Regions from separate parts of the Streptomyces sp. V2I9 genome, predicted to be linked through region 1. Evidence: riboswitches for the same ligand, from Rfam matches in the RefSeq annotation. Region 1 holds a riboswitch; each other region holds the start of a gene.

The links. A riboswitch is a leader RNA that binds a small molecule or an ion and turns the genes downstream of it on or off. The one in region 1 is predicted to bind cyclic di-AMP.
Region 2: another riboswitch for cyclic di-AMP. It lies ahead of QFZ71_RS18875 (C40 family peptidase); the one in region 1 lies ahead of QFZ71_RS11065 (transglycosylase family protein).
Region 3: another riboswitch for cyclic di-AMP. It lies ahead of QFZ71_RS27835 (LysM peptidoglycan-binding domain-containing M23 family metallopeptidase); the one in region 1 lies ahead of QFZ71_RS11065 (transglycosylase family protein).
Region 4: another riboswitch for cyclic di-AMP. It lies ahead of QFZ71_RS24225 (M23 family metallopeptidase); the one in region 1 lies ahead of QFZ71_RS11065 (transglycosylase family protein).

Annotation. Positions count from the first base shown of each region.
Region 1 is NZ_JAUSZJ010000002.1:2,539,658-2,546,578, reverse strand. Features, by position in the region: gene QFZ71_RS11085 (hypothetical protein) at 1-354, shown strand, start outside; gene QFZ71_RS11080 (hypothetical protein) at 281-712, shown strand; gene QFZ71_RS11075 (cytochrome P450) at 709-2,085, shown strand; gene QFZ71_RS11070 (transglycosylase family protein) at 2,264-3,274, shown strand; cyclic di-AMP (ydaO/yuaA leader) riboswitch at 3,563-3,745, shown strand; gene QFZ71_RS11065 (transglycosylase family protein) at 3,751-4,455, shown strand; gene eno (phosphopyruvate hydratase) at 4,780-6,060, shown strand; gene QFZ71_RS11055 (septum formation initiator family protein) at 6,154-6,624, shown strand; gene QFZ71_RS11050 (DUF501 domain-containing protein) at 6,693-6,921, shown strand, end outside.
Region 2 is NZ_JAUSZJ010000002.1:4,229,816-4,236,736, reverse strand. Features, by position in the region: gene pcrA (DNA helicase PcrA) at 1-1,355, opposite strand, end outside; cyclic di-AMP (ydaO/yuaA leader) riboswitch at 1,614-1,780, shown strand; gene QFZ71_RS18875 (C40 family peptidase) at 1,779-2,960, shown strand; gene QFZ71_RS18870 (hypothetical protein) at 3,061-3,414, opposite strand; gene QFZ71_RS18865 (C40 family peptidase) at 3,658-4,737, shown strand; gene QFZ71_RS18860 (GNAT family N-acetyltransferase) at 4,780-5,553, shown strand; gene QFZ71_RS18855 (response regulator transcription factor) at 5,665-6,360, opposite strand; gene QFZ71_RS18850 (ATP-binding protein) at 6,357-6,921, opposite strand, start outside.
Region 3 is NZ_JAUSZJ010000002.1:6,413,448-6,420,368, forward strand. Features, by position in the region: gene QFZ71_RS27815 (aspartate aminotransferase family protein) at 1-1,065, shown strand, start outside; gene QFZ71_RS27820 (helix-turn-helix domain-containing protein) at 1,143-1,751, shown strand; gene QFZ71_RS27825 (DUF6126 family protein) at 1,814-1,987, shown strand; gene QFZ71_RS27830 (tyrosine-protein phosphatase) at 2,022-2,834, opposite strand; cyclic di-AMP (ydaO/yuaA leader) riboswitch at 3,280-3,440, shown strand; gene QFZ71_RS27835 (LysM peptidoglycan-binding domain-containing M23 family metallopeptidase) at 3,444-4,394, shown strand; gene QFZ71_RS27840 (SGNH/GDSL hydrolase family protein) at 4,556-5,383, shown strand; gene QFZ71_RS27845 (STM4011 family radical SAM protein) at 5,431-6,345, opposite strand; gene QFZ71_RS27850 (STM4012 family radical SAM protein) at 6,353-6,921, opposite strand, start outside.
Region 4 is NZ_JAUSZJ010000002.1:5,522,458-5,529,378, forward strand. Features, by position in the region: gene QFZ71_RS24215 (pitrilysin family protein) at 1-19, shown strand, start outside; gene QFZ71_RS24220 (pitrilysin family protein) at 46-1,416, shown strand; cyclic di-AMP (ydaO/yuaA leader) riboswitch at 1,640-1,807, shown strand; gene QFZ71_RS24225 (M23 family metallopeptidase) at 1,821-2,615, shown strand; gene QFZ71_RS24230 (GntR family transcriptional regulator) at 2,807-3,514, shown strand; gene QFZ71_RS24235 (HPr family phosphocarrier protein) at 3,699-3,980, opposite strand; gene QFZ71_RS24240 (GNAT family N-acetyltransferase) at 4,153-6,921, shown strand, end outside.

The DNA.
Region 1 (6,921 bases):
GTCGCCATGGACCTGGCCCGGTGCGGCACCGACGACACCCCCGTCCCGTCGGACGTGCTGCGCGAGGCGTGGCGCGCTGTACGGACCGGAGGCCGCGCAGGCGGCCGGGGAGTCGTTCGAGGACGCGCTCGCGTGGGCGTCCGAGGTCCGCCACGGCGTCGCCGGAATGCTGCTCGGGGGTGCGGAGCCCGACACCTGGAGGGCCTTCCCCTCCCTGCACCGGGAGGCGGCGGCCCGCCCGGACGCCCCGCCCGTGCCGCTCGGCCTGTGGCTCCCTGCCATGGAAGCCGTACGCGGCGAGCCGGACCGCCAGGGGGTGGTGGTGGAGAGCGCCCGGAGCGCGCTGGAGGGTGAGGCGGACGGGCGCCCCGAGGTCGGGCTGGTGCTCGGCCGCCTCTGCGAAGCGGCCGGGCAGGTCCGGTACGCCGAGCAGTGGTACCGGAACTCCGCCGACGCGGGCGGCGTCGAGGCGGCGGGGATCGTCGGCAAGGCTCTCGCGGAACGGGGTGAGGTGGTCGAGGCCGTTCCGTACCTGGAGCGGGCGGCGGAGGCCGGGAACCGCTACGCACAGGGCCTTCTGGTGACGGTGCTCGTGGGCCGGGCGCTGTTCTGGCTGGACCGCGGTGCCGAGGGCGGGAGCCGGGTGGCGGCGGACTACGCGGGGAGACTGCGGACAGCCCGCGACGCCGTGCCCGATACCGTCGAGGAGTGAACGACAGCCCCGCACCGAGCACCCCCGAGCCGCCCGCCTGCCCGCACGCCACCCCGCAGGAGGAGGCCGCCGCCGCGCCGGACGGGGCCGACTCGGCGACCCCCGCCCCCGAACTCTTCACCTGGGAGTTCGCCACCGACCCCTACCCCGCCTACGCCTGGCTCCGTGAGCACCGCCCCGTGCACCGCACGGTGCTGCCCAGCGGGGTCGAGGCATGGCTCGTGACCCGGTACGGGGACGCCAAGCAGGCCCTCGCCGACACACGGCTCTCCAAGAACCCGGCCCACCACGCCGAGTCGCCGCACGCCAAGGGGAAGACGGGCATTCCGGGGGAGCGCAAGGCGGAGCTGATGACGCATCTGCTCAACATCGACCCTCCGGACCACACCCGGCTGCGCCGGCTCGTGTCCAAGGCGTTCACCCCGCGCCGGGTCGCGGAGTTCGCGCCCCGCGTGCAGGAGCTGACCGACCGGCTCATCGACGCGTTCGTCGAGGAGGGGAAGGCCGACCTCATCCACGATCTCGCCTTCCCGCTCCCCATCTACGCCATCTGCGACCTGCTCGGCGTCCCGGAGGAGGACCAGGACGACTTCCGGGACTGGGCGGGCATGATGATCCGGCACGGCGGCGGACCGCGCGGCGGGGTCGCCCGGTCGGTGAAGAAGATGCGCGGATATCTCGCCGAACTCATCCACCGTAAAAGGGAGAACCCCGGCGACGACCTGATCTCCGGGCTCATCCGGGCCAGCGACCACGGCGAGCACCTCACGGAGAACGAAGCCGCCGCGATGGCGTTCATCCTGCTGTTCGCCGGGTTCGAGACGACGGTCAACCTGATCGGCAACGGGATGTACGCGCTGTTGCGCCACCCCGGACAGCGGTCGCGGCTCCAGGCGTCCCTGGAGGCGTCCCCGGTGCCGGGGGAGAGCGAGCTGCTGGACACCGGGATCGAGGAACTGCTGCGGTACGACGGGCCGGTGGAGATGGCGACCTGGCGGTACGCCACCGAACCGCTGACCCTGGGCGGCGAGGAGATCGCCGCCGGGGACCCCGTCCTGGTGGTGCTCGCGGCGGCCGACCGCGACCCGGAGCGGTTCGACGATCCGGACACCCTGGACCTCGCGCGGCGTGACAATCAGCACCTCGGGTACGGGCACGGCATCCACTACTGCCTGGGCGCACCGCTGGCCCGGCTGGAGGGGCGGACCGCGCTCGCCACGCTGCTGAGACGCCTCCCCGACCTGCGACTCGCCGCCGATCCCGCCGATCTGCGCTGGCGCGGCGGGCTCATCATGCGGGGGCTGCGCACCCTTCCGGTCGCGTTCGAACCGGGCGAGCCGACCGCGAAAGGTGACTCGCTGTCAACTCTGTGACTTTCACGTGATCTGCGCTGCATCGACTTGTGACATACGTTCGGGTCCCGCTAGGTTCACGGTTCGACGCGTGGGTCGCACGTTGCGCACGCGTCACTCGGACACCGGGCGCGGAGGGCGCGATCCCGCCGCGCGGCGTCCGGGCACCCAGCTTGTCAGTCGCACGGAAGGCATACCCATGGGCTCCGCGAACGGCAGACACCGCCGACCTCGCCAGGCACCCGCCCTCATCGTCGCCGCGGGGGTGACGGGGTCGGCCATCGCCATCCCGCTGCTCGGTGCGAGCGGCGCGCACGCGGCCGACTCGGCCACCTGGGACCGGGTGGCGGAGTGCGAGAGCGGCGGCATGTGGAGCGCCGACCTCGGCAACGGCTACTACGGCGGGCTGCAGTTCTCGCAGGAGACCTGGTCGGCGTACGGCGGCACGGAGTTCGCACCCCGCGCCGATCTCGCCAGCCGGTCGCAGCAGATCTCCATCGCCGAGAAGGTCCTGGCCGACCGGGGTCCCCGGGCGTGGCCGAGCTGCGCGGTGATCTCCGGCCTCGCCACGGACGGCGTTCTGCCCGGCGTCGACCCCGGCACCGCGCCTTCCCCCGACCCGACGGCCGACCCCACGACCGATCCGGCCGATGAGGCGGGCGCCGGCGACACGGCGGATGAATCCGGCACGTCCGGTGAAGCCGACGGGTCCGGAACGAAGGGGGAGGAAGGTGACAAGGCGGGCAAGGGGGGTGCGGAGAAGGGGGCCGAGGCCCCCGACTCCCCGGTGACGCCCACCGTCCCGCCGGCCCCCGGCGCGGACCCGTCGACCGCCCCCGACGCCCCGGCGGGCGAGGGCGGCAAGCACCGCGGCGCCCCCGCGCCCGAGGAGGCCGGCCAGGAGGACGGCCCGCGCGGTTCCGGCCGGCACGCTTCGCGTGGCGAGGGCGACGCACGGGACGGCGGCGCGACGGGCACGTACACGGTGCGGGCCGGTGACAACCTCTGGGTCATCGCCGACGTGCAGGAGCTGCCCGGCGGCTGGACCGGGCTGTACGAGGCCAACAAGGACGTCCTGGGCTCCGACCCGGACCTGATCCTGCCCGGCCAGAACCTGGACCTGGGTCTGGGCCGGGACGCGGGCAAGGGTGGCGACCAGGACGCCGACCCGACCGCCCCGGAGCGTGCCGAAGAGCCCGTCGGCCACTGATCCCGGCGGGAAAATGCCCCGAAAGCGCGGGCAGTTCAGAGACCTATGTCCACTTTTGTGTAAGTGAGACATGGGTCTCTTTGCTTCAACTCACGCATTTCGCCCGGCCGATCCGGGCGCATCGCCCCCGACCTGCGGAAACGGATGGGTCTCGGTGGCGAGTTCGGGCCGATTGTCCTCTATGTCCGTCCTTGAATGTCGGGGTTGGCTGTGTTTACGGTCTAAGCCGCTCGCACCGCGGGCCCCGACGACCGTCACGCCGAATCCTGCCGGCGGCCGGAGGGAACAGACGCGCAAGCGCCGTAGGCAGGAGCGGGGGACCCAGGTAAGCCGCCGGGTCCGGACGCCTCGTCGAGAAGACGGGGGCGTACGGAACCGGCTAGGGGTGAAGACGTGCGCAAGGACGCACGGCCGGGCAACTCATCAGCCCGAACCCGACAGCTCACCTCGTAGGCGTCGGTGAGGAGATTCGTTCCATGCTGCTGAACAGCAAGGGCAAGCACCGCCGCCCGTCCAAGGCCGTCCGTATCGCCACCCTCGCGGGTGTCACCGGCGCGGCCGTCGCCGTCCCGCTGATGGGCGCGACCACCGCTTCCGCCGCCTCCGTCGAGACCTGGGACGCCGTCGCCCAGTGCGAGTCCGGCGGCAACTGGTCCATCAACACCGGCAACGGCTACTACGGCGGCCTTCAGTTCTCCCAGTCCAGCTGGGCCGCCGCCGGCGGTACGCAGTACGCCGCGCGCGCCGACCTGGCCTCCAAGGACCAGCAGATCGCCACCGCCGAGAAGCTCCTCGACATGCAGGGTCCGGGCGCCTGGGCCTGTGCCGGCGCGGGCGGTCTGACCGACGACGGCGTGGACCCGGGCGTCAACACCGGCTCCGGCCGGTCCCAGCAGGCGCAGCCCGAGCGCGAGGCCGAGCAGCCCGCCACGCGCTCCGAGCAGCGCTCCGCGCCGCAGGCCGAGAAGAAGGCCGAGAGCAAGAAGACCGTCACGACCCCGACCGGCGAGAAGGTCCAGAAGGGCGACGGCGAGTACAAGGTCAAGACCGGCGACACCCTGAGCAAGATCGCTCAGAAGGAAGGCGTCAAGGGCGGCTGGAGCAAGCTCTTCGAGCTCAACGACGACATCGTCAAGGACGCGAACCTGATCTTCCCCGGTCAGCAGCTCCACCTGAAGTAACCGCCGTCTCTCCTCCCCGGAGGGAGGGCGTCCGGCGGCTCCCTCCCTCGCACGGCTTCCCGGCCCGGCGCGCTCGTCCCCCCAGCGCGCCGGGCCGGGTTCTTCGTGGGAGCGGGAGAGCGGATGAGCGCGGCCGCGTTCACCTCTTGTGGTTACCGCTCGGTAGATTTCTAGAGTTTCGCCCCGATACGCGCACCCTCGGGTCCTTTTTCGTCCCAGGAGTCGGGCGGTCGGCCGGTCAACGCGGCCGGGCCGGATAGGCTCGGGTCGCAAGGCCACAGTGACCCTGCACAACCAGTGTCAGATCCCAGAAGGAGATGCCTCGTGCCGTCCATCGACGTCGTCGTAGCCAGGGAAATCCTCGACTCCCGCGGCAACCCCACGGTCGAGGTCGAGGTCGGCCTCGACGACGGCAGCACGGGCCGTGCTGCCGTTCCGTCCGGTGCCTCCACCGGTGCGTTCGAGGCCATCGAGCTTCGTGACGGTGACCCCAACCGCTACCAGGGCAAGGGCGTCGAGAAGGCCGTCCTCGCCGTCATCGAGCAGATCGGCCCGGAGCTCGTCGGGTACGACGCCACCGAGCAGCGCCTCATCGACCAGGCGATGTTCGACCTGGACGCCACCGAGAACAAGGCGTCGCTCGGCGCCAACGCCATCCTCGGCGTCTCGCTGGCCGTCGCGCACGCCGCCTCCGAGGCGTCCGACCTGCCGCTCTTCCGCTACCTCGGCGGCCCGAACGCGCACCTGCTGCCCGTTCCGATGATGAACATCCTGAACGGCGGCTCGCACGCCGACTCCAACGTGGACATCCAGGAGTTCATGATCGCGCCGATCGGCGCCGAGTCCTTCTCCGAGGCCCTGCGCTGGGGCGCGGAGATCTACCACACGCTGAAGAAGGTCCTCAAGACCAAGGGCCTGTCCACCGGACTCGGCGACGAGGGCGGCTTCGCCCCGAACCTGGAGTCCAACCGCGCCGCCCTGGACCTCATCGTCGAGGCCATCAAGGAGGCCGGGTACGTTCCGGGCCGCGACATCGCGCTCGCGCTCGACGTCGCCGCGTCCGAGTTCTACAAGGACGGCGTCTACGAGTTCGAGGGCAAGTCCCGCTCGGCCGCCGAGATGACCGAGTACTACGAGGAGCTCGTCTCCGCGTACCCGCTCGTCTCCATCGAGGACCCGCTGTACGAGGACGACTGGGCCGGCTGGAAGGTCATCACCGACCGCATCGGCTCCAAGGTCCAGATCGTCGGCGACGACCTCTTCGTCACCAACCCCGAGCGCCTGGCCCGCGGCATCGAGGAGGGCTCCGCCAACGCCCTGCTGGTCAAGGTCAACCAGATCGGTTCGCTGACCGAGACCCTGGACGCCGTCGAGCTGGCCCAGCGCAACGGCTTCAAGTGCATGATGTCGCACCGCTCCGGCGAGACCGAGGACGTCACCATCGCCGACCTCGCCGTCGCCGTGAACTGCGGCCAGATCAAGACCGGCGCCCCGGCCCGCTCGGACCGCGTCGCCAAGTACAACCAGCTGCTGCGCATCGAGGAGATCCTCGACGACGCCGCGGTGTACGCGGGCCGCTCCGCCTTCCCGCGCTTCAAGGGCTGACCCGTCGCCGTAGGACGGTAGCCTCCGCCCGTCCCCGCACCCGGTCCCGTACCGTGTGCGGGGACGGACGTGCGTAACGGGGAGGCGGGAGACATGGCCGGGAAGGACCGCGACCGGTTCTCCACCTCTACCAGGCTGCGGCTGCTGGGCGAGCAGACCGCGGCCCGCGTGTACCGGTCGCAGAGCCGCCGCCAGGACCGCCGCTCCCGGCTCACCGGCCGGGCCGCGTTCCTCGCGCTGGTCGTCTGCTCCCTGGTGGTGGCGCTCGCCTACCCGATGCGGCAGTACGTCTCCCAGCGTGACGAGATCGCCGAACAGGAGCGGCTCTCGCAGGAGGCGCAGCGGCGCACCGAGGAGCTGCGGGACGAGAAGGCGCGGCTCCAGGACGACGCGTACATCATGCGGCTCGCCCGCCAGCACCTCCATTACGTACTCCCCGGGGAGATCGGCTACACCGTGGCCGACCCCGACGCGGCGAAGGACTCCCGCGGCGAACCCGGCGCGAACGACCGTCCCTGGCACTCCAATCTCTGGGACGGCGTGGACAGCGCCGACCGCGACTGACCGACCGATCCCGTACGGCCACTCCCGTACGTCCACCTCCACAGCTTCCGAGCAGAACCAAGGCAGGCATGGAAACGCCCCCTCCGCAGACCGAGTCCACCCAGCCCACCGACGCGGACATCGCCGCGTTCGAGCAGCAGCTCGGGCGTCCGCCGCGCGGCCTGCGCGCCATCGCGCACCGCTGCCCGTGCGGCAATCCGGACGTGGTGGAGACCCAGCCGCGTCTGGAGGACGGCACGCCGTTCCCGACGACGTTCTACCTGACGTGCCCCCGGGCGGCCTCGGCGATCGGCACGC
Region 2 (6,921 bases), 1.7 Mb from region 1:
TCGTAGAAGCGCACGCCGCCGACGACCTTGTAGGGCAGGCCGACACGGATGAGGATCTCCTCGAAGACACGCGACTGGGCGTTGGTGCGGTAGAAGACCGCGACGTCGCCCGCCTTGGCGTCGCCCGCGTCGGTGAGCCGGTCGATCTCGTCCGCGACGAACTGGGCCTCGTCGTGCTCGGTGTCCGCGACGTACCCGGTGATGCGGGCGCCGGAGCCGGCGTTGGTCCAGAGGTTCTTGGGGCGGCGGCTCTCGTTGCGCTCGATGACGGCGTTGGCGGCGGAGAGGATCGTCTGCGTGGAGCGGTAGTTCTGCTCCAGCAGGATCGTCGTGGCGCTCGGGTAGTCCTCCTCGAACTGGAGGATGTTGCGGATGGTCGCGCCCCGGAAGGCGTAGATCGACTGGTCCGCGTCACCGACCACGCACAGCTCGGCGGGGGCGTCGTGCTCCCCGGCCGGGCCGACCAGCTCCCGTACCAGCGTGTACTGGGCGTGGTTCGTGTCCTGGTACTCGTCGACGAGAACGTGGCGGAAGCGGCGGCGGTAGTGCTCCGCGACGTCCGGGAACGCCTGGAGGAGGTGGACCGTCGTCATGATGATGTCGTCGAAGTCCAGGGCGTTCGCCTCGCGCAGGCGGGCCTGGTAGAGCGCGTACGCCTGGGCGAGGGTCTTCTCGAAACCGTCCGCCGCCTGCCCGGCGAAGGTCTCCTCGTCGATGAGCTCGTTCTTGAGGTTGGAGACCTTGGCGGTGAAGGACTTCGGCGGGTAGCGCTTGGGGTCCAGGTCCAGATCGCGGCAGACCAGGGCCATCAGGCGCTTGGAGTCGGCGGCGTCGTAGATCGAGAACGATGAGGTGAAGCCGAGCTTCTTCGACTCGCGGCGCAGGATGCGGACGCACGCGCTGTGGAAGGTCATGACCCACATCGCGTTGGCGCGCGGGCCGACGAGCTGCTCGACGCGCTCCTTCATCTCGCCGGCGGCCTTGTTGGTGAAGGTGATGGCGAGGATCTGACCGGGGTGGGTGCCGCGCTCGGCCAGCAGGTGGGCGATGCGGTGGGTGAGCACCCGGGTCTTGCCGGAGCCGGCCCCGGCGACGATGAGCAGCGGGGACCCGGCGTGCACGACGGCGGCGCGCTGCTCGGTGTTCAGCCCGTCGAGCAGCGCGGCGGAGTCGATCGCCGGGCGCGGGTGGCCGTCCCGGTAATAGCCGTCCCGCGGCGGCGGGGGCGCGTCGTGGACGCCCTCGAAGAGTCCCTCCGGCACCGCTTCGGGCGCGTGGTCCTCGGGGGGCGGCGGGGGGCCGTCCTCCGCGGGCTGGAGGCCGGTCAGGAAACTGTCGTCAAAGAGGCTGCTCATCGCCATCCGAGTCTAGGCGGACGCACCGACAACCTTCCGCCGAAGCCGCCGAGCGGACGTCCGGGACCGGACGCACGGAGAGCGGACGCGCACGTTCCGTGAGGGAGTGCCCGGTGGGAGGGGGTGCGGGACCTCCGTTCCGGGCAGGTCACGAAAATGTATCGGGCATATCGCTCATCGTCCTTCCCAGCGGCGGGGCGCTTTGGCTAGCGTGCTCGCTCAGGTGATCCGTACCTCCCTGGGGCGAACCGCGCCCGACGGCCACCTCTGCCGAATCCGTTCTGCCGACCCGGCCGTCCGGAACCGGGGACCCACACGCAGAACCGGGGTGAATCGGTCCGTGCCCTCGCATGCGGACCGTAGGACAGCCTTCCGTTCCGTCCGAACCCGACAGCTAACCCGGTAGGCGGTCCACGGAAGGAGATGCCGGTCTTGGCATCGCATCGCAAGCCGCGTACGAAGGTGCGCACCACCCCCGCCGTCGGGCTGACGACGGCCGCGCTGGCCTCCGTGACGCTGCTCTCCACGCAGAGCGCCACGGCCGCCCCCGCCGAGCCGAAGCCCGCGATCGAGGAGGTCCGGAAGAAGGTCGACGCCCTGTACCGGCAGGCGGGTGCCGCGACCCAGGAGTACAACCGGGCCAAGGCCGCCTCCGGGACGCAGCAGAAGAAGGTCGACGCGCTGCTCTCCGACGTGGCGAAGCGGACCGAGAAGATCAACGAGGCCCGCCGGGCGCTGGGGTCCTACGCGGCGGCCCAGTACCGCAGCGGCGGCATCGCGCCCACGGCGACGTTCTTCCTGGCGGACGACCCGCAGGGGTACTTCGACCAGAGCCGGCTGATGGACCGGGCGACGGAGCGGCAGCAGAAGGCCGTGAGCGAGTTCCGTACGCAGCAGGCGTCGGCGGCGAAGAAGCGCGCGGAGGCGGTGAAGAGCCTGGAGACCCTCACCGAGACGCAGGCCACGCTCGCCTCCAGCAAGAAGGCCGTGCAGAGCAAGCTCACTGAGGCGCGCGGCCTGCTGTCCCGGCTGACGGCCGAGGAGAAGGCGCGGCTGGCGGAGCTGGAGCGCAAGAAGGAGGCCGAGGCCAGGGAGAAGGCGGCGCGGCTGGCCGCCCGGCAGGCCGCCGAGGCGAAGGAGCGGGCCGCGGCCGAGGAGAAGGCCCGCGAGGAGGCCGCGGAGGAGTCCGGCGGCACCTCGGGCGGCGGCACGGGTACGGGGACCGGCTCCGGTTCCGGCACGGGCAGCGGCTACGCCGCCAAGGCGGAGAAGGTGCTGGCCTTCGCCCGCGCCCAGATCGGGAAGCCGTACGTATGGGGGGCGACCGGCCCGTCGTCGTACGACTGCTCGGGGCTGACGCAGGCGGCCTGGCGGGAGGCGGGGGTGACGCTGCCCCGGACCACCTGGGACCAGGTCGAGTTCGGCACCCGCGTGGCCACGGCCGATCTGCAACCGGGTGACCTGGTCTTCTTCTACGACGACATCAGCCACGTCGGGATCTACAAGGGCGAGGGGATGATGATCCACGCTCCGAAGCCGGGTGCGAACGTGCGCGAGGAGTCGATCTACTCCATGCCGATCTACGGGAGCGTGCGGCCCGCGTGACACCGGGGCGGGGGCGGTCCGTGACCGGCCGCCCCCGGCGTGTCGCGTCCGGTCTCAGGTCCGGACCGCGTCCGGTCTCAGGTCCGGACCGTGGCGAGTCTCAGGTCCAGACCGTGGCGAGGAAGATGTTGACCACGGTCAGCCCGCCGACCGCCATGAACGCGCCCTTGTCCACCTTCTCCTCGTCGCGCTTGACGTAGACCAGGGCGAGGATCACGACCAGCAGTGCCAGCTTGATGCCGATCTTGACGTTGTTGACGGCCTGGTCGTCGGCCTGGTTGAGGCCGACCAGGGCGATGCCGGTGATCAGCATGGTCAGCGCACCGTGGAGCATCGCGGGGGTGAACCGGGCGGTCCCGGCGCCCACGGCCTTCATCTGGGTCAGGAAGCCGCCCAGCAGGGAGGCGATGCCGATGATGTGGAGGGCGACGACAACGTTGATGAGTACGTCCATGGCTCCGGAGCCTAGCCATGGCCAAAGTTTTACCTTGCAGTGGGGCAAGCCTTCCTTGCGCACTTCCTCCGCTATCGACCGGCTTGACCCGGTACGGGGTCACATCGGCGATCATCGGCGAGCGGCGAAACGTCACTTCAGGGCAATAGCTGTCATGGCACCTCTTTTCCCTGCGCCGGGATTAGCGTCCTTCCCGGACCCGCCGCTCCCCGGCGGGCAGCCGAGAGGAAGGATGCCGCCCCCGTGGCAGCGCACCGCAGGTCAGCCCATCGAAAACCCAAGCAGCGCCCCCTCACCGGCTCTGCTGCCCGCACCGCCGCCACCCTGGCGCTCGCCGGGGCCGCCACCGCCGGCTCGGTCACGCCTGCGGGCGCGGCCCCCGCCGAACCGGCCCCCACCGCCTCCCAGGTCCGGGCGAAGGTGGACCGGCTGTACCACGACGCCGAGGTCGCCACGGAGCGGTACAACGGGGCGAAGGAGAAGGCGGACGCCGCCACCCGCGCCGTGGACGCCCTGGCCGACGAGGCGGCCCGCCGCACCGGCCGCCTCAACACCGCCCGGCACGCCCTGGGATCGCTGGCCACCGCGCAGTACCGCTCCGGCACCCTCGCCCCGGCCCTGCAACTGGCGCTCTCCTCCGACCCCGACGCCTACCTGGAACGCGCCTCCTCCCTCGACCGGGCGGGCGTCCGGCAGAACGGGCTGCTGCGGAGCATCAAGCGGCAGGTCTCCCAGATCACCCGGGTCAAGGCCCGCGCCGACCGGGAGAGCGAGCGCCTGGCCGCCCGCCGTGCCGAACTGCGTGAGCACCGCACCGCGATCCGCACCAAACTGGCCGACGCCCGGAAGCTGCTGGACACCCTGACCGCCGAGCAGCGCGCCGCCTACGAACGCTCCGCCGACGCCCGGCACGGCGGCGGCCCCGCCCACGCCGACCGTTCCGCCGACCGCGGCGGCCCGGTCGCCGCCCCGAACTCCCGTGCGGGGCAGGCCATCGCCTTCGCACACGGCGCGATCGGCAAACCGTACGTCTGGGGCGCGACCGGCCCGAACGCCTTCGACTGCTCCGGCCTGACCCAGGCGGCATGGAAGGCGGCCGGCGTCAGCCTGCCGCGCACCACCTACACCCAGATCAACGCCGGGCAGCGCGTCCCGCGCTCCCAACTGGCCCCCGGCGACCTGGTCTTCTTCTACTCCGGGATCAGCCATGTCGGCCTCTACATCGGCGGCGGCCAGATGATCCACGCCCCGCGCCCCGGAGCGCCGGTCCGGATCGCGCCCGTCGATGACATGCCTTTCGCGGGAGCGACCCGCGTGGCATAGTCCGCCGCGCAGGTCCCGACCTCCCGCCGAAGGAACTCCCGTATGATGCCGGCGAACGCCGTCCAGGACTACGCCCGTGCGCTCGCGCTGCGCTCCCCGTCCTCCTACCGGGTGGGCCCGTTCACCGTCCGGCACGACCCCGGATGGGAGCTGAAGTACGCCAACTACGCCATCCCCGACCGGGGCGCGGAACCCACGGTGGACGACGTGGCGGCGCTGGTCGACGCGTTCGGAAAGCACGGGCGGCTCCCCCGCCTGGAGTTCCTGCCGGCCTGGGCCCCGGCCGTCGAACCGGCCCTGCTGGCCGCCGGCTTCACCGTGGAGAACCGGGCCCCGCTGCTCGCCTGCGCCCCTGACGACCTCCGGACGCCGAACCCGGTCGACGGCCTCCGCATCGCCACGCCGGTCACCGGGGCGGAGTTCACCGACGCCGCCCGCGTCCAGCACCAGGGCTTCGGCGGTGAGGGCGAGCCCGAAGCCGGTATGGCCCAGTGGCTGCGCGACGCGGCCGCCGGGGACGGGGTGGCCGCCCTGGCCGTCCTCGACGGCGCGCCCGCCGGGGCCGGGGGCTGCTCGCCCGCGATCGACGGGCTGAGCGAACTGGCCGGGCTCGCCGTCGCCGCCCGCTTCCGCCGCCGGGGCATCGGGGCGGCGCTCTCCGCCTGGCTGACGCAACGGGCCTTCGACCAGGGCTGCCGGACGGTCTGGCTGGAACCGGGCGGCCCGGACGTCGAACGCGTCTACGCGGGCATCGGCTACCGCCGGATCGGGGAGAAGCTCAACATCTCGCTGGTCCCGGAGCCGGGGCCCGCCTGAGCCCCGGAGCCGGTCGCGGGCCCACCTCGGACTCCGGAACGGAGCGCGGGCCCACCTCGGACTCCGGAACGGAGCGCGGGCCCGCCGGAGACCGCGTCCGGCGCGCCCGGCTCAGACCAGCCGGCGGGCCGTCGCCCAACGCGTCAGCTCGTGCCGGTTGGAGAGCTGGAGCTTCCTCAGCACCGCCGAGACGTGCGACTCGACCGTCTTCACCGAGATGAACAGCTGCTTGGCGATCTCCTTGTACGCGTAGCCGCGCGCGATCAGCCGCAGCACCTCGCGCTCGCGCTGGGTGAGGCGGTCCAGGTCCTCGTCGACCGGCGGGGCGTCCGTGGAGGCGAAGGCGTCCAGCACGAACCCGGCCAGGCGGGGCGAGAAGACCGCGTCGCCCTCCTGGACCCGGAAGATCGAGTCGACCAGGTCGGTGCCGGTGATCGTCTTGGTGACATAGCCGCGTGCCCCGCCCCGGATGACGCCGATGACGTCCTCGGCCGCATCCGACACGGAGAGCGCGAGGAAGCGGACCGGGTCCTCGACCGTGCCCATCAGCGGGGCGCAGCGGCGCAGCACCTCGACGCCGCCACCGCCCGGCAGATGGACGTCGAGGAGGACGACCTCGGGGCGGGTCGCCGTGATGACGGTGACCGCCTGGTCGACGTCGGCGGCCTCGCCGACCACCTCGACGCCGGTCTCCTCGGTGCGGCCGATCTCCGCCTGCACCCCGGTGCGGAACATCCGGTGGTCGTCGACGAGCACGACCCGTACCCGTCGCTCCGGGCCCCCGGTGGCTTCGGTGTTCTCGGTCATTCGCTCGCCCTCTCCATCTCCAGCTCGACCTCGGTGCCCCCGCCGGGCACCGAACGCAGCCGGGCGGTCCCGCCGTTGCGCTGCATCCGGCCGATGATTGATTCTCGTACGCCCATGCGGTCGGCGGGAACCTCGTCCAGGTCGAAACCCGGACCCCGGTCCCGTACGGACACGAAGACCGTGCGCCCCTCGACCTCCGCGAAGACCTGCACCGCCCCGCCCTCGCCACCGTACTTGGCGGCGTTGACCATCGCCTCGCGCGCGGCCTGGAGCTGGGCGGCCAGCTTCTCGTCGAGGGGGCAGTCCCCGACCACGACGACCTCCAGGGGCACGCCGTGCTTGTCCTCGACCTCGGCGGCCGCCCGCTTGACCGCCTCGGCCAGGGTCGCCGGCTCCTCGTCCTCGTCCTTGCCGGTTCCCTCCGGGTTGTAGAGCCAGTTGCGCAGTTCGCGCTCCTGGGCGCGGGCGAGGCGCCGGACCTCGCCGCCGTCGTCGGCGTTGCGCTGGATCAGGGTGAGGGTGTGCAGAACCGAGTCGTGGACATGGGCGGCGACCTCGGCC
Region 3 (6,921 bases), 3.9 Mb from region 1:
AAGCTGCTGGCCCACAGCCCGCATCTGGACCGGGTCTTCTTCGGCAACAGCGGCACGGAGGCTGTCGAGACGGCGCTGAAGTTCGCGCGGTACGCCACCGGGAAGCCGCGGGTCCTCTACTGCGACCACGCCTTCCACGGGCTGACCACCGGGTCCCTGTCCGTCAACGGGGAGCGCGGCTTCCGCGACGGCTTCGCCCCGCTGCTGCCCGACACGGCCGTCCCGCTCGGTGACCTCGAAGCGCTGCGCCGTGAGCTGAAGCGGGGCGACGTGGCGGCGCTGGTCGTCGAGCCCATCCAGGGCAAGGGCGTGCACGCGGCGCCGCCCGGCTATCTCCGCGATGCGCAGGAGCTGCTGCACCGGCACAAGGCGCTTTTGATCGCCGACGAGGTCCAGACGGGCCTGGGCCGGACCGGGGACTTCTACGCCTACCAGCACGAGGAGGGGGTGGAGCCCGATCTGGTGTGCGTGGCGAAGGCGCTCTCCGGCGGCTACGTGCCGGTCGGCGCCACCCTCGGCAAGGACTGGATCTTCCGCAAGGTCTACTCCTCGATGGACCGGGTCCTCGTCCACTCCGCGAGCTTCGGTTCCAACGCCCAGGCGATGGCGGCCGGGCTCGCCGTCCTCGCGGTCATGGAGGACGAGGAGATCGTCGCCAGGGCCCGGCGCACCGGCGACCTGCTGCGCGACCGGCTCGCCGCCCTGGTCGACCGCTACGAGCTGCTGCACGAGGTCCGCGGGCGCGGGCTGATGATCGGCATCGAGTTCGGCCGGCCCGCCTCGCTGAAGCTCCGCAGCCGCTGGACCATGCTCCAGGCGGCCCGCAAGGGACTCTTCGCCCAGATGGTCGTGGTGCCACTGCTCCGGAAGCACCGCATCCTCACCCAGGTCTCCGGCGACCACCTGGAAGTGATCAAGCTGATCCCGCCGCTGATCATCGGGGACGCGGAGGTGGACCGCTTCGTGGCGGCGTTCACCTCCGTCATGGACGACGCGCACAGCGGCGGCGGGCTGATGTGGGATTTCGGCCGGACACTGGTCAAGCAGGCGGTGGCGAACCGCTGACCGGTCCGGGAGCCGACAGGTATTGCCTCTGAGGCAACTTATTTGCCTCCGAGGAAAAATCCTGGCCCAATGGCTCCATGAACCCTCCGGACGAAGGGGCGCCGGACGAGCTCCCCGGCGTCGCACCCCGCCTGCGCGACCTGCGCCGCGCCCGCGGTCTCACGCTGGAGACCGCCGCCGGCCGGGCCGGACTCTCCCCGGCCCACCTCTCCCGGCTGGAGACCGGCCGCCGCCAGCCCTCGCTGCCCATGCTGCTGGGACTCGCCCGCATCTACGGTACGACGGTCTCCGAGCTGCTCGGCGAGCAGTCTCCCGCACGTGACGCGATCGTGCGCGGCGGCGCCTTCGAGGGGACGGAGGCCGACGGCTGGATGTACCGGCAGGCAGGCGGCTCCGGCCGCGCGATGCAGGCGCTGCGGGTGCGCGTGCCGTACGGGGCCCAGGGCGACCTGGTCCGGGTGCATCCGGGCGAGGAATGGCTGTACGTGCTGGAGGGCCGGCTGCGGGTCGGGCTCGGCGACACCGTCCACGACCTCGAACCCGGCGACAGCGCCCACTTCGACTCGCTCACCCCGCACCGGATCGCGGCCGCCGGCCGCTGCGGCGCGGAGCTGCTCTTCGTCCACTCCCTGCTGCAGAGTCCCGTCGCCGAGCTCTGCCTCGGCAGCGGCCTCCACGCCCGCTGACCGGCGCCCCGCCGGGTCCGCCCTTCGTCCCACCGGCCGTGAGGCCGACAGAGAGGACCGTCATGTCCGATTCCGAGCACTACGACCCGCTGGGCCCCGGACGCCGGGTGGGCGAGGACCCGCAGGAGAAGCGGATGCCCCGCGGCCTCGTCATCCGCCTCTTCGCCTACCTGGTGGCGGGCCACGTCGTCGCGGGCTTCCTCTGTCTGCTCTTCGTGGTGGCCGGGAGCAAGTGAGAGGCCGCCATGGGGTGGGGCGCCTCCGGACCGGTCAGCCCTGGTCGAGCAGACGCTCGCGGAGCCGGTCGCGGGTCGCCGGGGAGATCCCCAGCCCCTCGGCCAGATAGCGGTCCGCCGTGCCCCAGTTCTCCTCGATGGCCGCGAAGGCCGCCGCGAGATAGGCGGGCCGCGCCCCGAAGAGCGGATCCAGCAGCTCCAGTACCTCGGGCGACATCCCGGCCCCGGAGGCGTCGGAGCGTTTCACGGCGTAGCGGCGGTGGAGGTCGTCGGACTTGAGGTAGTCCTCCTCGATCGCCTCCCTCTCGACGTCGACGGCCAGCAGGGCGACCGCGATCGAGAGGCCGGCCCGGTCCTTGCCCGCCGCACAGTGCATCAGCGCCGGCACGCTGTCCTCCGCCAGGGCGTGCAGGACCCGGCTGTGCTCGGCGGTGCGTTCCTCGATCGTCGCGCGGTACATCCGGATCATGCGGTCCACACCCTTGCCGCCCGCGAGGACCGAGCGCAGCTGCTCGATGTTCCCATCGCCCACCAGCCGCCAGAACTCCGCGCCGTCGGCCGGGTCCGAGAGCGGAATGCTGATGTTGCGGACACCGGCCAGATCGATGTCGTACCCGTCGAGCCGGTGGTCGGCGGAGTGGCGGAAGTCGAAGATCGTGTGCAGTCCCAGCCCGCCGAGGAAGGCCGCGTCCTCGGCCGTGGCGTGCGCCAGGTGGCCACTGCGGTAGAGGCGCCCGAAGGCGGTGCGCCGACCGTCCGTGGTGGGGAGCCCGCCCACGTCGCGGAAATTGCGGACTCCGGTCAGCACGGTCTCTGTCGGCGGGACCTGCGGCACCTGTTGCGTCACGGGGGCTCCTGGGGTCTCTGACGCCGGCGCGGCTCGCCGGCGAGGGCGCTCCCGTGACGATACGACATCGATTCAGCGGGAAATCATCACGGTTCGCCTGTCCGGACGGGGTCCGGAGAGGGCTGTGGCTGACCCGGCGTCAGGGGTGCCGCCCGCCCTGTGTCCGTATTGGTGCATTTCGCAGAACATGCCCCGCTAATGGGGGAGATGGGAATAGGGAGGTGAGCGGGATCATATCCGTGACGGTCCGTGGTGAACGCGCCCCAAGGTATTCCCAGGATGCGCGCGGAAATCCAAGATCCGTAATCCACGGAGTGTGACCGGAAATTCCGGACGCTGTCGAATCGATGAATACGGCGGCCAACCGTTGGCTTGTTCCGCTCGTCCCGGCCGGTTTACGGTCACCGTCAATCCGGACGGACCGCCTAATCCTGCCGCCGCCCGGAATTCGCACCCACCCACACAGACGTGGCAGGAGCGGGGGAACCAGGTAAGCCGCCGGCCCGGAGTGATCCGGGCCGGCTCGGGGTGAAGTCGCCGCAACGCGACCGGGCATCTCCAGCCCGAACCCGACAGCTCACCTCGCAGGCGCCGGAGAGGAAGATCCCCATGCCCGCAAAGGGTAAGCACCGTCGTCCGAAGTCCGGCCCGATCTCCCGCGGCGTCCTCGCCGCCGGGACCGGCGGAGCCGCACTCGCGCTCCCGCTCATCGGTGCCACCACCGCCGGCGCGGCCGACCAGGCCGCCCCGGCCGCGAAGCCCGCCGCCGCGTCGGTCGCCGCCGCGCACGGCGCCACGGCCGCCGCCCCCGCCAAGGCCGCCCCGAAGACGTACTCCGTCGTCTCCGGCGACTACCTGTCGAAGATCGCCGCCGAGCACAAGATCAAGGGCGGTTGGGAGAAGCTCTACCAGGACAACCGCTCCACCGTCGGCGGCAACCCCAGCCTGATCCACCCGGGCATGAAGCTGACCCTCGGCGCCAAGGGCTCCGCCCCGGCCGCGAAGTCCGCCACCCCCGAGGCCGCGCCGAAGAAGGCCGCACCCGCCCCGAAGGCCGAGACCCGGCAGGCCCCGAAGGCCGACACGGTCTCCGCCGACGACTCCGAGGGCTCCGGCGACCCGGCGCGGACCGGTTCCTCCGAGGCCGCCGGCTCCGGCTGGTCCGCCCCGCTCGCCAGCCCCAACGTCACCACCCAGTACCGCGCTTCGGGCGCCAGCTGGTCCAGCGGCTACCACACCGGCTCGGACTTCCAGGCCGCCTCCGGCACCCCCGTCCTGGCCATCGGACCGGGCACCGTGGTCTCGGCCGGCAACAGCGGTTCGTACGGCAACGAGGTCGTCATCAAGCACGAGGACGGCATGTACTCCCAGTACGCCCACCAGTCCGCCCTCAACGTCTCCGTCGGCCAGACCGTCACCGGCGGCCAGCAGATCGGCCTCTCCGGCTCCACCGGCAACTCCACCGGACCGCACCTGCACTTCGAGGTCCGCACCGGCCCGAGCTACGGCTCGGACGTCGACCCGATCGCGTACCTGCGTCAGCACGGCGTCTCCGTCTGATCCGGCACCACGAGAAGTGCCCGAGGGGCGATGTGCTGTCAGCACATCGCCCCTCGCTTATTCCGCCTTTACCAAAAACTGACCGGGTGGTCTATCTCACCACCCGTCAATCCCATATTACGGTCGCGTAGGTCACATCGAACGGTGCAGGATACGTGGTTGTGGCAGACGATTCGAGAAACAACCAGCAGCACATCATCGGGTCGTACGCGGCGATAGGCGACAGTTTCACCGAGGGCGTCGGCGATCCCGGCCCGGACGGGGCCTTCGTCGGCTGGGCGGACCGCTTCGCGGTGCTCCTCGCGGACCGGCTCCCCGCCCCCGACGTGGCGGCCGGCCCCGACGACTCCCCGCACGGCAACTTCCGCTACGCCAATCTCGCCGTACGCGGACGCCTCCTCGACCAGATCGTGGCGGAGCAGGTCCCCCGTGCCAAGCAACTGGCCCCCGACCTGGTCAGCTTCTGCGCGGGCGGTAACGACATCATCCGGCCCGGAACCGACCCCGACGACCTCGCCGAGCGCTACGAGCGGGCGGTCGCCGACCTGAGCAACGCCGTCGGGACGGTCATGGTGACCACCGGCTTCGACACCCGCGGCGTTCCGGTCCTGCGCCACATGCGTGGCAAGATCGCCACGTACAACGTCCATCTGCGGGCCATCGCCGACCGCTACCGGTGCCCCGTCCTGGACCTGTGGTCGCTGCGCTCCGTCCAGGACCGGCGGGCGTGGGACGCCGACCGGCTGCACCTCTCACCCGAGGGCCACACCCGCGTCGCCCTGCGCGCCGCCCAGGTCCTCGGCCACGACGTGCCCGCCGACCCCGACCAGCCCTGGCCGCCGCAGGCCCAGCGCAGCCCCTTCGACGCGCGGCGCGACAACGTCCAGTGGGCCCGCGAGTACCTGGTCCCCTGGATCGGCCGACGGCTGCGCGGCGAGTCCTCCGGCGACCACGTCGAGGCGAAGCGCCCGGACCTGCTGCCGCTCTGAGGGGGTGTCCGGCGGATCAGGGCCGGACACCCCCCCCGGCGGGCCCCTCAGGGCTCCAGCAGGGGAAGCGCACGGGACGGGTTCGGCACGACCAGCCCGTCCCGCGGCGTGCCCGCGCCGAACCCGGCCGGTATCCGCTCCAGGACGCCGCCGGCGAACACGTCGTACAGCGGCAGCGACTCCAGATGCACATAGCCGATGTGGCAGTCGCACACGGCGAGCGGACAGGCTCGCGGGCCGAGCGCCCGGCGGTAGCTCCCGTCGTAGAGATTGCCCAGCTCCGCCTTGACGAAATGGCACCGCCGCACCGTGCCGTCGCCGTCCACCGAGATCACCGACTCGCCCGTCCGGCAGGGCAGCCCCGCCGAACGGTGCGGATCGCGGCTGTAGGGGAACAGCGGATCCAGCTCCGTCCACCGTGCCGCCTCCTCGTCGGAGTACGTGTGCCCCTCCGCGGCGTTCACCCACAGGTAGACCTCCTCGGGAAGCGCCGCCCGCAGCCGCCGCGCCTCCTCCCGATGGGCCTCGAACCCCACCACCCCCACGCTGTAGCGGATGCCCAGCGCGGACAGCTCACGGCACTTGCCCAGGAACCGCTCGTACGGCGTCTGCCCCGGATGGTACGTGCACCAGAGCGCGACCCGCTCCGGATCGGCCTCGGCCAGCCACGCGGTACGGCCGCTCAGATTCGTCTGGATCGCCACCCGACCGATGTGCGGCAGCCGCGACAGCTCGGTCAGCGCCCGCCGGTACCAGGAGCGCACCAGCCCCTCGCCCCACGGGGTGAACAGCACGGACAGCCGGTCGTCGGTCCGCTCCGCCGCCCAGCCGGTGAACCGCTCCAGGGCCGCCCGGTCCGACGTCAGCTCCGCACGGCTGTCCCGCCGCTTGGCGAAGGGGCAGTACGGACAGTCGTAGTCGCACGACGCCAGTGGGCCCCGGTAGAGGATCGTCAGGTCCACAGCCCGGTCACTTCCGCTCGTACGCGGCCATCGCGGCCCGCACACCGGGGGAGAACAGCGCGGGGCCCAGCGCATCGGAATGGGCGAGACCGGACGGGGACAGCCGCAGCAGCCCGTCCGGCGCCGAGGCGTCCAGCCAGCCCCGCGCCGCGAAACCCGCCAGCTCGGCCCGGAAGTCCGCGTCCGGCTCCGTACCGAACCGGGCCCGGTACTCCGCCACCGGCAGCCCCGACGCCTGGAGCAGGGACTGCAGCAGATGCCGCCGCCGCGCCTCGTCCGCGTCGACGTACCGGCCGACCTCGGCCCGCGAGAAGTCCTCGGTGGCGGTGAACCGGTCGATGATCGACCGGATCTCCCGCATGTCCACCGCGTAGTCGAAGGAGTAGTGCAGGGCCGACGTGTACGACCGGGCCCCGCAGCCGAGGCCGATCATGCCGTCGGTCTGGCAGGCGTAGTCCTCCGGCCCCTCCTGCTCGCGGGGGGCGTCGGCGCGCCGGAACATCCGCATCGACACCTGCTCGTAGCCGTGCGCCAGCAGATGGTCGCGGCCCACGGCGTACAACCGCAGCCGCTGCG
Region 4 (6,921 bases), 3.0 Mb from region 1:
CGAGGGGGCGGCCAAGTGAGCGACGCCGCCGTGACTGGAGTAGCCATGGAGTTCCACCCGCAGCCCACGCCCGGCACGGCCCGCCCCTGGGCCTTCCCGGAGCCCGAGCGCGGCGCGCTGCCCAACGGGCTGACCGTGCTGCGCTGCCACCGCCCCGGCCAGCAGGTCGTCGCGGTGGAGATCTTCCTGGACGCGCCCCTGGAGGCCGAGCCCGAGGGCCTGGACGGGGTGGCCACGATCATGTCGCGGGCGCTCTCCGAGGGCACCGACAAGCACAGCGCCGAGGAGTTCGCCGCCGAGCTGGAGCGCTGCGGCGCCACGCTCGACGCGCACGCGGACCACCCCGGTGTCCGGGTCTCCCTTGAGGTCCCGGCCTCCCGGCTGGCGAAGGCCCTCGGCCTGGTCGCCGAGGCGCTGCGGGCCCCGGCCTTCGCCGAGAGCGAGATCGAGCGCCTCGTCGGCAACCGGCTCGACGAGATCCCGCACGAGCGGGCCAACCCGTCCCGGCGCGCCGCCAAGCAGCTCTCCAAGGAGCTGTTCCCGGCCACGTCCCGGATGTCGCGGCCGCGGCTGGGCACCGAGGAGACGGTCCGGCGGATCGACGCGGCCGCCGTGCGCGCCTTCTTCGACGCGCACGTCCGCCCGTCCACCGCGACGGCCGTCATCGTCGGCGACCTCACCGGCATCGACCTGGACGCGCTGCTCGCGGACACCCTCGGAGACTGGTCGGGCAACGCCGGGCAGACCCGTCCGGTACCGCCGATCACCGCGGACGACACCGCCCGCGTGGTCATCGTGGACCGCCCCGGCGCGGTCCAGACCCAGTTGCTGATCGGCCGGATCGGCGCCGACCGGCACGAGCGCGTCTGGCCCGCCCAGGTGCTCGGCACCTACTGCCTGGGCGGCACCCTCACCTCCCGGCTGGACCGGGTGCTGCGCGAGGAGAAGGGCTACACCTACGGGGTGCGCGCCTTCGCCCAGGTGCTGCGCTCCTCCGGCCCCGACTCGGGTGGCGCCGCCATGCTCGCGATCAGCGGCTCGGTGGACACGGAGTCCACCGGACCGGCTCTGGACGACCTCTGGAAGGTCCTGCGGACCCTGGCCGCCGAGGGGCTGACCGACGCCGAGCGCGAGACGGCCGTGCAGAACCTGGTGGGCGTCGCCCCGCTGAAGTTCGAGACCGCCGCCTCCGTCGCGAGCACGCTGGCCGACCAGGTCGAGCAGCACCTCCCCGACGACTACCAGGCCCACCTCTACGCCCGGCTCGCCGAGACCGGCACCGTGGAGGCGACCGCCGCCGTGGTCAACGCGTTCCCGGTCGACCGCCTCGTCACCGTCCTCGTGGGGGACGCCGCGCAGATCGAGGAGCCCGTGAAGGCGCTCGGCATCGGTGAGGTGTCGGTCGTCTCCGGCTGACGCCTTCCTGCGGCGCACCGCTGCGCACAGGACCCCGACGGGAAACACTTCGTCGGGGTCCTGCTCTTTTGACCGTTTACGTAACTTCATCACCTTCCAGATAATGAGTGCCGGTATGTCCTGTGGGATGTGCGACAGAACCCCTCGTCCGTTTGGCGATGGGAAGTCGCGCCGCCTAGCGTCGGCTCGGCTGTCCGCCACCTTGTGCCGCGTCCGTGGCGCCGGGCAGTCATCGCCGAGTCCCCGTCAGGCGCGAGCCCGGGGAGCCGGGGACCCATCGCAGTCCCTGGGGTGAATCGGAGGTCCGTGCCGTGAACCGGCGCGGGAATCCGTAGGAGACCTTCCTGCTCCGAACCCGTCAGCTAACCCGGTAGGCGAGAAGGAAGGAAAGGATCAGCCTCTCCATGGCGTTCACCCGTGCCACCGGGAAGCACCGTGCCCCGAGCCGCCTCACGCGCCGGAGCGCCCAGGTCGCCGGCATCGCGGCCCTGGCCACCACCGGAGTCATCGGCTCGCTGTCCTCCCCGGCGCTCGCCGCGGACTCCGAGGCCGCCAAGTCCACCGGGGCCGGCCTCTCCCAGGCCCTCGACCTCGACGCCACACTCGCCGACCGGATCGACGCGCAGGCCGACGCCCAGAAGCGGCAGGCCGACGAGATCGCCCGCAAGAAGGCCGAGGCCGCCGCCAAGGCCAAGGCGAAGGCGGAGGCCGCACGCAAGGCCGAGGCCCGCGCCGAGGAGGTGCGCGAGGAGAAGGCCCGCGCCGCCCGCGCCGCCGAGCGTGCCCGGCTGAACGCCTTCCACCTCCCGGTCGCCGGCTCCCACGTCACCACCGGCTACAAGAGCGGCGGTTCGCTCTGGTCCTCCGGCAGCCACTCCGGCGTGGACTTCATGGCCGCCTCCGGCAGCTCGGTCGTCGCGGTCGGAGCCGGTACGGTCGTCGAGGCCGGCTGGGGCGGCGCGTACGGCAACAACATCGTGCTCCGGATGGCGGACGGCACGTACACCCAGTACGGCCACCTCTCCTCGATCGGCGTCTCCGTCGGCCAGAGCGTCTCCTCCGGCCAGCAGATCGGCCTCTCCGGTTCCACCGGCAACTCCACCGGCCCGCACCTGCACTTCGAGGCCCGCACCACACCCGACTACGGCTCCGACATGGACCCCGTCGGCTACCTGCGCTCCCACGGTCTGAACGTCTGACACACCTCCGCGCGATCCATCCGCGCGGCCCCGCCCGTAGGCCCCGGCGTCCGCCGGGGCCTACGGCAATTCCGGCCCGGGGGTATCCCCGAATTCCGGCCTGCCATCGGAAATTCCGGCGGATTGTCATAGAGTCGCGGAACAGACGTCGGGCGGCCGCGTTTCGCGGGGATCGAGGCGGAGGTTCGGATATGCGCATTCCCGCGCAGGCGGTATGCAGGGCCATGCGTGACGACATCGTCTCCGGAGTCCACGGGCCCGGCAGCCGCCTCACGGAGGAGCTGTTGGCCCGCCGCTACGGAGTCTCCCGCGTCCCGGTCCGCGAGGCTCTGCGCACGCTGGAGTCCGAGGGCTTCGTGGTCACCCGGCGGCACGCCGGCGCCTGTGTCGCCGAACCCACCGTCCAGGAGGCGGCCGACCTCCTGGAGATGCGCACGCTCCTGGAGCCGCTGAGCGCGGCCCGCGCCGCCCGGCGCCGTACCCAGGCCCACCTCAAGGTGTTGCGGGGCCTGGTCAGGCTGGGGCAGGAGCGCGCCCGCCGTGGTGAGGGGGAGGACCTGCGCGCCCTGGGCGGCTGGTTCCACGAGACTCTCGCCCAGGCGTCCGGCAGCCCCGGCCTCATCGCGCTGCTCACCCAGCTCCGGCACAAGATCGACTGGATGTACACGGTCGAGCAGCCCGCCCGCCCCGTCGAATCCTGGGCCGAGCGCGGGGCGATCGTCGACGCCGTGGCGCGCGGTGACGCGGAGCGGGCGAGGGCGCTCAGCGCCCAGCACGCCGAACGCGCCGCCGGGGCCCACCGGCTGCGCCGCCCGGATCTCCCGAGGCACCGCACACCGCCCGCCGCCCGTGTGAGCACGCCGCAACATGGCGTAAACACCGCAGGCGTCCGCCATTAACAGAGAAGTCGTATACAGGGAGAGGCGAAAAGCCGGAATGCGTTCCGCGCTGCCCGCACCCCCGAAATTCGCGGGGCGTCCCCCCTTTTTTCTGAATGCGAAAGAGCCGTGACCCCCGGGGGGATCACGGCTCTCGCACACCCGCTTCCGGCCGAGAAGCGCCGCCGGAAAGGGAAGGGCACGGTCAGACGGTCTCGGGAAGCTCTTCCAGACCCTCGGCGACCAGCTTCGCCAGCCGGTCCAGCGCGGCCTCGGCGTCGTCCGCGTCGGACGCGAGCACGATCTCCTCGCCGCCCTGCGCGCCCAGACCGAGCACCGCGAGCATGGAGGCGGCGTTCACCGGGCTGCCGTCGGCCTTGGCGATCGTCACGGGGACGCCGGACGCCGTGGCGGCCCGGACGAAGATGGAAGCGGGGCGGGCGTGCAGGCCCTCGGCCCAACCGACGTTGACGCGGCGCTCAGCCATGGTTCTGCCCTTCACATATCAACGGTTGTCTAGACCAGTCTCTCATGCGGTGCGTGGTGCTGTGCCCGGTCTCCCGCCCGGCCCTGCGCCCCGGATGTCCCCGTTCGGGCCTCCTCAGACTGCCCCGGCACCGGACCCTCCGCGACCGGACTCCCCGCCGTAGGCTTTGCGCATGGAGCCCAAGCCCGAGCAGAGTCCGCATCACGCGTACCCCGACCACTGGGAAGCGGACGTGGTGCTCCGCGACGGAGGCACCGCGCGCATCAGGCCGATCACCACGGACGACGCCGAGCGACTGGTCAGCTTCTACGAGCAGGTGTCCGACGAGTCGAAGTACTACCGCTTCTTCGCCCCGTATCCCCGGCTATCCGACCGGGACGTGCACCGCTTCACCCATCACGACTACGTCGACCGGGTGGGACTGGCGGTCACGATCGGCGGAGAGTTCATCGGAACCGTCCGCTACGACCGCATCGACGACCGCGGCCGCCCCGCCTCCGCCCCCGCCGACGAGGCCGAGGTCGCCTTCCTCGTCCAGGACGCCCACCAGGGCCGCGGCGTCGCCTCGGCGCTGCTCGAACACATCGCCGCGGTCGCCCGAGAGCGCGGCATCCGGCGGTTCGCCGCCGAGGTGCTTCCCGCCAACACCAAGATGATCAAAGTGTTCCGGGACGCCGGCTACACCCAGCGCCGCAGCTTCGAGGACGGCTCCGTCCACCTCACGCTCGACCTCGAACCCACCGAGAAGTCCCTCGCCGTCCAGCGCGGCCGCGAACAGCGCGCCGAGGCCCGCTCGGTGCAGCGCCTCCTCGCCCCCGGCTCCGTCGCGGTCATCGGCACCGGCCGCATCCCCGGCGGAGTGGGCCGCACGGTCCTGCGCAACCTTCTCGCCGCCGGCTACACCGGCCGCACCTACGCGGTGAACCGCGCCTTCGACGCGGACCTGGCCACGCTCGACGGCGTCCCCGCCCACCGCTCGCTCGGCGAGATCGACGAGCCGGTCGACCTCGCGGTCATCGCCGTCCCCGCCCACCGGGTCCCCGAGGCCGTCGCCGACTGCGGCGAGCACGGCGTCCAGGGCCTGGTCGTCGTCTCCGCCGGCTACGCCGAGCGGGGCGCCGAGGGCCGCGAACTCCAGCGCGAACTGGTCCGCCAGGCCCGCTCCCACGGAATGCGGATCATCGGCCCCAACGCCTTCGGCATCATCAACACCGCCGAGACCGTCCGGCTCAACGCCTCGCTCGCCCCCGAGTCGCCCGCCCGCGGCCGGATCGGCCTGTTCACCCAGTCCGGCGCGATCGGCATCGCCCTGCTCTCCGGCCTCCACCGGCGCGGCGCGGGCCTGTCCTCGTTCATCTCGGCGGGCAACCGGGCCGACGTCTCCGGCAACGACTTCCTCCAGTACTCCTTCGAGGACCCGGACACGGACGTCGCCCTGCTCTACCTCGAATCGCTCGGCAACCCCCGCAAGTTCACCCGGCTCGCCCGGCGCACCGCCGCCGTGAAGCCCGTCGTCGTGGTGAAGGGCGCCCGGCACAGCGGAACCAACCCGCCCGGCCACGCGGTCCCGGTCAGCCGTATCCCCGATGCCACGGTTTCCGCGCTGATGCGCCAGGCCGGGGTCATCCGGGTCGACACCGTGACCGAGATGGTCGACGCCGGCATCCTGCTGGCCGGCCAGCCCCTCCCGGTCGGCCCGCGGGTCGCCATCCTCGGCAACTCCGAGTCCCTCGGCCTCCTGACGTACGACGCCTGCCTCGCCGAAGGGCTGCGCCCGCGCCCGCCGATCGACCTCACCACCGCCGCCTCACCGCAGGACTTCCGGGACGCGCTGGCGGCGGCGCTCGCGGACACCGCCTGCGACGCCGTGATCGTCACGGCCATCCCGTGGGTGGGGGAGAACGGGGAGGCCGAGTCCGGCGACGGCCAGGTGCTGGCCGCCGCCCTGCACACGGCCGTGGCCGGAGGCTCGGCCAAGCCGGTGGCCGTCGTCCATGTCGAGATCGGGGGACTCGCCGAGGCGCTGGCCGCCGCGAGCAGCACGGCCGCCCCGCGCCCCCGCTCCACCACGCCCCGAACCGCGCCCCCGGAAGCCGCCCCCGACCGGGCGGCGGCGGACACCCCGGCCGCACCCCGGACCTCCGAGGCGGCCGCCGCCCCTGGCTCACCGGCCCCCGCCTCCGGGCAACCGCGGCCCACCACGCCCGCGGCCCCGCCCCACCCCGGCCGCATCCCCGCCTACCCCGCCGCCGAACGCGCCGTACGGGCCCTCGCGGAGGCCGTGAAGTACGCCCAGTGGCGGCGGCAGGCGGCCGTTCCCGGCAAGGTCCCCGAACTCCTCGACGAGACCATCGACGAGGCCGGGGCCGCTGACCTGATCGAGGCCCGCCTCGCCGCCGCCCCCGATCCGCGCGGACGGCAGCTCAGCCACGACGAGGCCCGCGAACTCCTCGGCCGCTACGGCATCGACGTGCGCCCCACGCTGCCCGCGCCCGACCCCGACGCGGCCGTCGCCGCGGCCGCCCGGCTCGGCTACCCCGTCGCCCTCAAGACCACCGCGCCCCACCTGCGCCACCGCGCCGACCTCGGCGGGGTCCGCCTCGACCTCGCCGACGAGGACGCGCTGCGCCGGGCGTACGGAGAGCTGACCGGCCTCCTCGGCAAGCCCGCCGAACTGCTCCCCGTCGTCCAGGCGATGGTCCCGCGCGGCGTGGACACCGTCGTCCGCGCCTCCATCGACGCGGCCGCCGGGGCCGTCATCTCGTTCGGCCTCGCGGGCGCGCCCTCCGAACTGCTCGGCGACACCGCGCACCGGCTGGTCCCCGTCACCGACCGCGACGCCGCCGAGCTGATCCGGTCCATCAGGGCGGCCCCGGTGCTGTTCGGCTGGCGCGGCGCGGCACCGGTCGACACGGCCGCGCTGGAAGAGCTGCTGCTGCGG